DNA from 2 places in the Chryseobacterium sp. 'Rf worker isolate 10' genome. Region 1 is predicted to be linked to the other one. Evidence: riboswitches for the same ligand, from Rfam matches in the RefSeq annotation. Region 1 holds a riboswitch; the other holds the start of a gene.
What was found. A riboswitch is a leader RNA that binds a small molecule or an ion and turns the genes downstream of it on or off. The one in region 1 is predicted to bind S-adenosylmethionine.
Positions count from the first base shown of each region.

Region 1 (4,220 bases):
CTTTAATCAGGTTCCGAAACATTCATACAATGTATTCAATGATTTTAACCACACGAGTCCTTCAACGCAATATTACGTTGAAAGATGTCTTCAGCAATGGCTCACTGAATATCACATAGACGGATTCCGTTGGGATCTAACAAAAGGATTTACCCAAAGCTGTTCTGAAAACGATGAAGCCTGTACCAACGCTTATCAGCAGGACAGAGTGGATATCATGAAACACTATGCAGACAGACAATGGGCTCTGGACCCGAACTCTTACATGATATTCGAACACCTTGGAACAGATGCGGAAGAACAGCAATGGGCGAACTACAGAATAGCAGAAGGAAAAGGCGTTATGCTTTGGAATAAGCAGACCGATCCTTACAATCAGAATACAATGGGATATCAGGAAAACAGCAATTATGACCGTATGAACCACAGTCTTCACGGCTTTACCAATATGAGTGCTGTAGGCTATGGAGAAAGCCATGATGAAGAAAGATTAATGTTTAAAAATCTTGCATACGGAGCGACTAACGGAAGTTATAATGTGAAAGACCTGAATACCGCTCTTGAAAGAATGAAAACTTTCGGTGCCACCTTCTTCACTATTCCCGGTCCGAAAATGATCTGGCAGTTCGGAGAATTAGGATATGAATTCAGCATCAACAGATGTGCAAACGGTACTATCGACAGCGGCTGCAGAACCGATGAGAAACCAATTGCATTCACTTTAGGATATGATACCAATGCCAACAGAAAGGCTGTTTACGATACTTGGGCTAAAATCATCAATATCAGAAATACCTATCCGGTTTTTAAATCTAAAACGTACAGTATAGAATCCAATAACCTTACGAATGATCCTAATGGTCTGATCACAAGAATTTACGTGTATGATACAGCTATTACAACAGGAACCAAGAATGTTGTGGTATTGGCTAATTATACTACATCCGTACAGAATGTAGTGCCTTATTTCCCTTACACAGGTCAATGGCAGAATCTGATGGATGACAGTATTTCAAACGTAATTTCCACAACGGCTCCGATTACTTTACAGCCGGGAGAATTCAGAATTTTTGGAAATTATGCAGGTACTTTGTCAACAGCAGATGCAAATGCAGCCAACAAATTATCCCTTCAGATTGCAGATAATCCGGTAAAAAATGGGACAGCTAAATTAGTTTTCAGCAAAGCGAAAAACGGAGAAATTTCAATTTTTGATATGACGGGTAAAAGACTGGATTCATTCAAACTGAACAAAGAAAACGGTGCGTATGAAGCGAAAATCAGTTATCCTGCAGGAACGTATCTGGTACAGCTGAAATCGGATACAGGAATAGCCATTCAAAAGATGATTGTTCAATAAAATAAATCATAAAAATCATAAAAAGGCAAATTTGCAGCATAGCAGGTTTGCCTTTTTTGTACATTTAAAAAAATAGTCTACTTTTGCAGTAGATTTATCAAGAAAGGTGGAGGGATTTGGCCCCGTGAAACCTTAGCAACCTGCACGGTTCCAGAAGTGTAAAGGTGCTAATTCCAACCCTTTGGGGGAGATAAGTGAAGTCAATACTCTATATGAATTCCATTTCTTGAAATCTTATGTATCTGCGGAAACATCCGTCAGACCCACATTATTAATTGGCAAGAATAAAAATGAAAAAATTAAGTACAGCTGTATTATTGCTTGGAGCAATTCTGGTTGCTGCTCAGGAAAGTGAGGAAAAGGGAAATCAGATCGAGGATATCATCATCGTCGGAAACCGGAATGTCAAAAGAACAAAGCTGGAGACTCCAGTTCCTGTAGATGTAATTAATATCGATAAAATCCAGAGAAGTTCTCCGCAAATGACTGCTCAGGATCTCCTGAACTATGTCATTCCATCGTTTAATGCAGTGAGGCAGTCTGCCTCAGATGGTACAGAACATATTGATCCCGTAACTCTGAGAGGAATGGGACCTGATCAGGTTCTGGTGCTGCTTAACGGAAAAAGAAGGCATTCTACGTCTTTAGTAAATTACCAGAATACAGTAGGAAATGGCTCAGTAGGAACAGATCTGAGCACCATTCCGGTGATTGCAATTGATAGAATTGAAGTCTTAAGAGACGGAGCTGCCGCACAATACGGTTCTGATGCCATTGCAGGAGTAATCAATATTATTCTTAAAAAAAATGCCGGAGCATCAGCCAGCCTTACTTACGGCTTAACCGGAAGAAACGACGGTGACACTTACCAGGCAGGAGCCAACTACGGAACTTCATTAGGAAAAAAAGACAGTTATATTAATCTTTCATTACAATTAAGCCACAGAGGGAAAACCACAAGAACACAAAATCACGACCTCGATATTTTCGGGAATAATTTTGCGTATGCATTTGCCGATGATCCTGCAGCAGCAAGAGCGGCAGATGATGCAAAGATTCAAGAAAGAGGATTAACCCGTGACGATTTTAATTTTCAGATCGGAGATGCACAAATCAGACAGGGCCAGCTGTTTTTCAACGCAGAATATCCTTTTAACGATCATTTTAAAGTCTATTCTTTTGGAGGGTTCAGTATCAAAGAAGGAAAAGGGTTTGGCTTCAGAAGACTTCCGAGCGAAACGTCTAATGTTGTTTCATCCATTTATCCAAACGGGTTTCAGGCAAGCCTTGAATCTCAGGTTTATGATCTTTCTTACGCCGTAGGAGCAAAATATAATGTGAATGACTGGTTTTTTGACCTTAGCAATACCTTTGGAAGCAACACCTTCAATTATAATGTAAACAATACAAATAATGCTTCACTGGGGGTAAAATCACCCACCCGATTTTATGCCGGAGCACACAGCTTCCTTCAGAATACCATTAATCTTGATGTTTCCAAAAATATCAACCGTTTCAATATTGCATTTGGAGGAGAATTCAGATTTGAACAATACCAGATCAAAGCGGGTGATGAAGCATCTTACACTCAATATGACATCAACGGAAATGTTGCCACAGAAGGATCAACAGTACTTGGTGCGGGCGGATCTCAATCTTTTATTGGGTTTTCTCCAAATAATGCATTGAAGAAAGACAGACATTCAGCAGCAGTGTATGCAGATGTTTCCTATGATTTAGATAAAAAACTGAATATTGATGCGGCTGCAAGATTTGAAAATTATTCAGATTTTGGAAATACGCTGAATGGAAAATTGGCGGTGCGATATGAGTTTGTAAAAAACTATGCAGTAAGAGCAGCGGTAGGAACAGGATTCAGAGCACCTTCTCTTCAACAGCAGTATTTTAATAACTCTTATGCCGATATTTCCACTTCCGGTTCCGGAATTGTAACCAAAGGAATTTTCAGAAATGATAGCGATGCAGCGAGAATTCTTGGATTTGATAAACTCAAACAGGAAACTTCTGTCAATGGAAGTGCAGGATTCACTTTAAAACCCGTAAAAGGATTATTTATTACCGTAGATGGATACTGGATAAAGGTAAAAAACAGGATTGTGATTACCAGCAATATTACCGATCCAAGACTGGATCAGTTTAAGGTTGAAAGCGGAAGATTCTTTGCCAATGCCATTGATACGGAAACAAAAGGAGTAGATGTAGTCGTTTCCTATGACTGGATTCTCGGTAACGGAAAATTAAATATGAATCTTGCCGGAAACTATACAGAAACAAAAATCACAGATTTCCATTTTCCGGAAAACTTAGGAACTCCACAAAATGAATTCTTTGGTCCGGATCAGATCAATATCATTGAAACTTTGTCACCCAAAACAAAAGCTTCATTAGGATTAAATTATGGAATCGGGAAGTTCAATTTTCTCGTAAGAAATACCTATTTTGGTAAAGTAATAAGAGATGGCTATCCATTTGGAAGCGTGCAGGAGTTTTCTCCGAAAGTAGTAACCGACATCAGTGTTGGATATGATATTACAAAAAGTATCAACTTTACTGTAGGAGCTAACAATGTATTTGATGTCTTCCCGGATCGCCAGATTTATGAAAATTCATATTATGGAGTATTCAAATATGCGCCGGTTCAGATGGGAACACTGGGGAATTACTTCTTTGGAAGGCTTAATTTTAATTTTTAATCATTAGATGAGTACTACCTCACATCAGATTGGCTGGAAAACAGCCGCAGCCATCGTGGTTTCCAATATGATCGGAACAGGAATTTTTACAACCCTGGGCTTCCAGTTATCCGATATTACCAATACCTACAGTATTTTTCTGCTAT
Region 1 is NZ_JBOZOF010000005.1:186,223-190,442, reverse strand. Features, by position in the region: gene LKL37_RS20610 (alpha-amylase family glycosyl hydrolase) at 1-1,360, shown strand, start outside; SAM riboswitch class I at 1,452-1,557, shown strand; gene LKL37_RS20605 (TonB-dependent receptor plug domain-containing protein) at 1,651-4,074, shown strand; gene LKL37_RS20600 (APC family permease) at 4,082-4,220, shown strand, end outside.

Region 2 (4,220 bases), on a different contig from region 1:
CTCTCAAAGAAAAATTATTGAAAACATAACTCAAGGTTCCGGAGAACACTCCTTTGATTCTTGTGATATTTTCTCCTGAAAGGTGTAATAATTTAATGGTATCAATTAACGGTAAACCTGCACCAACATTGGTTTCATACAGATAACGTCTGTTATTTTTACTCAACGTATATCTTAGTTTTCTGTATTCTTCTATCGGAAGGGTATTGAAAATTTTGTTGGAAGAAACAAGATCGAATCCATTTTCTGCTAAAGCATGATAGTTTTTTACAAAATCTTTGCTTGCTGTATTATCCACAACAATTAGATTCTCCAATTGATTTTCATTGGAGAAATTAATCAGTTCTTCTACATTCGATGGATGTTCTGCTGTCAAAACCTCTTCCCCCCAATTGGCATCAAATCCTTTTTTGTTGAAGGCAATTTTCTTTGAATTAGCTACTGCAACTACTTTAAGGTCTATTTTTTTACGCTTTTTAATTTCTTCTGCAGATTCCAAGACCTGTTGTATCAATGTCTTTCCTACGTTTCCATGACCAATGATTGCCAGATGAACTGTCTTTGGTTTTTTGAAAATTTCAGATTCTATAATGTTTCTCGTTTTTTCATCCTGTGAGGAAGTCACTACGATGTTGACTCTGTTTTCTCCTGCTACCTGATTCAAAAGCAATGGGAAAACATTGTTTCTTGCCAGTTCTGCAAAGACTTTATTGAAATCTTCTGCTACAAAACCGATTACAGAAACATTATTGATACTATAGATTTGAGAAACTTTTCCAGATTTTCTTTCTGCTTCGAACTCATCAATAAGACAGGCTACTGCTTTTTCTGCATCAATTTCCTGAACCAGGATAGAAATTCCGTTTTCTATGGCCTGCTGAGAGATTACTCCTACACTGATACGCGCTAAAGTAAGCGCTTTAAAAATTCGTCCATCAATCCCGATTTCTCCCAGGAAATCTTCACCTTCAAATTTGATGATTGATCTGTTCTTCAAAAATTTTATTTCGTTAGCATTTTTCATTACTTCTGTAAAATGTTTTTAATGATATTATTTAATTGTTGATATTCCATTAGGAAGGCATCATGCCCGTGTATAGATTGGATCTCGTGATAAGAAACATCCTTATTTTTCTCTTGTAAGTTTTCAAAACACATTCGGATTTCAGAAGCCGGGAAGAATAAGTCTGTATCTACTGAGATCATGTGCATTCGTGCCTGTATGTTCTCCAGTGCTATTTCATTAGCATTGATATTCATCAAGAGATGATTCATCAGCTTGTATGCTTTTAAACTAAACCTTTCGTTTATCGCATTGCCATGATAAACCAACCAGTCTTCTGATTCCAGGCGTTGTTTGTCCTGATTATATTGGTTTTGAAATCTATCGTTGAGTGACTGTGGAGTTCTGTAACACAACATGGCGTGAATTCTTGCTTTCTGTAATGGTTCCTTTTTATCATTCAATAAAAATTTCTGAACCAGACACTGTGCATGAAGCCAGTCGTGCGTTCTGTAATCACATGCTATAGGAATAAATATTTCTGCGAGATCCGGCTGCTTGGCAAGCATTTCCCAGGCAATCCCTCCTCCCAAAGAGCCTCCGATAATGGCATATAAATTTTTTATATGTAAAGCTTCAAGCCCTTTCAGAAATATCGCTGCGATATCCGAAGGAGTGAAGTCTTCATAGTCTTCAATTAAAAAATCGTCATATCCGTTTCCGGGTATATTAAAGCACAGAACAGTATATTTATCGGTATCTACAATCTGATTTTCTCCTACCAACTGTTTCCACCAGCCATTATCTCCGGATACATTGGAATTTCCGGTAAGAGCATGATTGATTAAAATGATAGGGGCTGTAAACAGATCTTTCCCAAAAAGCTGATAGCTTAACGGGATATGGTATTCCTTTTGGGAATAAGTTTGATACGAAAGATTAATATAGTTTAATTCTGTTTTCAATTCTATTAAATTTTAATACAATTGAAAATGCCACAGGAAATGGCTGAAAAAGAACTTCAGTGAGTTATCTGTCCAAAATACTTTGGTAGAACGTAGCACCTTCTTTGCTTGCGCAAAGGGTTGCTAAGGTTTCATAGGGTCTAATCCCTCAACCTTTCTTGATAACATTTTCAATATTTGAATGAACGAATGATGCAAAGGTAGTTCTTTTCTTTTAATTTCAAAAAAAAATTATTTTAATATTCAAAAAAGCCCTTAAATACAAGTATTTCAAGACTATATTAATAATTATTCAGATGAAAAAAATTGGAATTGCTCCTCAAAAAAACTAACTTCGTGGGGAAAAATGATGAGATATGACCGCTGAAAAAGAAAGATTACAAGATACCAAATGGAAAAACTGGGGACCTTATGTAAGCAACCGGCAGTGGGGAAATGTACGCGAAGATTATAGCCCGAACGGGAATGCCTGGAATTTTACCAATCATAATAATGCCGAAAGCTATGCCTACCGCTGGGGTGAAGAAGGTATTGCCGGAATTTCTGATGTAAAGCAGATTTTTTGTTTTTCGTTTTCGTTTTGGAACAAGAAAGACAAAATGATAAAAGAAAGGTTCTTCGGATTGAGCAACCCCCAGGGGAATCATGGGGAAGACATCAAAGAAATCTTTTATTATCTGGATAATACACCTACTCATAGCTATATGAAAATGGTTTACAAATATCCAATCAACGAATTTCCTTACGATGACCTTATTGCAGAAAACGGGAGACGCAGTAAAAAGGAACCGGAATATGAAATTTTCGATACCGGAATTTTCGATAATGATGAATATTTTGATATTTTCATTGAATATTGCAAAGCCGATCACAATGATATTTTTGCCAGAGTAACGATCTGCAACCGAAGCCAGCATGAAGCTCCTATTCTGGTAGCTCCTACTGTATGGTTCAGAAACAACTGGAAATGGGGATATAATACTTATAAAGGAGAACTCAATGCTTCTCATGATGGAAGTATAAACATTGCTCACGACAGTATTTCTATCAAGAAACTGTATTCCAGAAACTCAAATGCACAAAGTCTATTCTGTGATAATGAAACCAATACTTCTAAGCTTTACGGAGCTCCCAGAAGTGAAAACACCTATTTCAAAGATGGAATCAATGATTTCATTATTCATAAAACAGATACAGTAAATCCCGAAAAAAGAGGTACAAAAGCTTCTTTACTGATTGACGAAGTTATTGGAGCAGGAGAATCAAAAGTTTTTGAATTCAGATTATGTCCTGAGGGGACAGATGAACCTTTTGAAAACTTTGATGAAATTTTCAATACTCGGCAGGCTGAAGCTGAGGATTTTTATAAAGAAGTTCAGAATGACACCGTAAACGAAGATGAAAGAAATGTCCAGAGGCAGGCTTTTGCAGGACTGCTTTGGAATAAACAGTTCTATCATTATAATATCGGAAAATGGCTGAAAGGTGATCCCAACTTTGAAGCCCCAAGAAATTTCAACGAATATGTAAGAAATACAGAATGGAATCATCTCCACAATAAGGATATTATTTCCATGCCTGACAAATGGGAATATCCATGGTATGCTACGTGGGATCTGGCATTTCACTGTGTTCCTTTTTCTATCATCGATGCAGAATTTGCTAAAGGACAGCTTCTGTTACTTACGAAAGAATGGTATATGCATCCTAACGGCCAGCTTCCTGCCTATGAATGGAATATGAGTGACGTGAATCCGCCCGTACATGCGTGGTCATGCTTCCGTGTTTTTAAAATTGATGAAAAAAATAACGGAAAACCGGATTTATTATTCTTAGAGAAAGTATTTCAGAAACTGCTTCTTAATTTCACGTGGTGGGTGAACCGAAAGGATAAAAACGGGAAAAACATCTTTGGAGGAGGTTTTCTTGGTCTCGATAATATCGGAGCTTTTGACCGAAATATGGAACTAAAGGACGGCCAGCACCTTGAACAGGCAGACGGAACAAGCTGGATGGCAATGTATGCACTGAATATGATGCGTATTGCGATGGAACTTGCCCAATATTACCAGGTCTATGAAGATATGGCGATCAAGTTTTTTGAGCATTACCTTTATATTGCTGAAGCGATGGAAAATCTGGGGGAAGGAACGAAAGGTCTCTGGAATGAGGAAGACGGATTCTTTTATGATGTACTACAGCTTGGAAACGGAGACAGCGTCTCTTTAAAACTAAGAAGTATTGTAGGTTTG
Region 2 is NZ_JBOZOF010000003.1:735,522-739,741, reverse strand. Features, by position in the region: gene LKL37_RS17780 (ACT domain-containing protein) at 1-1,024, opposite strand, end outside; gene LKL37_RS17775 (alpha/beta fold hydrolase) at 1,024-1,968, opposite strand; SAM riboswitch class I at 2,030-2,136, opposite strand; gene LKL37_RS17770 (MGH1-like glycoside hydrolase domain-containing protein) at 2,325-4,220, shown strand, end outside.
Region 2: another riboswitch for S-adenosylmethionine. It lies ahead of LKL37_RS17775 (alpha/beta fold hydrolase); the one in region 1 lies ahead of LKL37_RS20605 (TonB-dependent receptor plug domain-containing protein).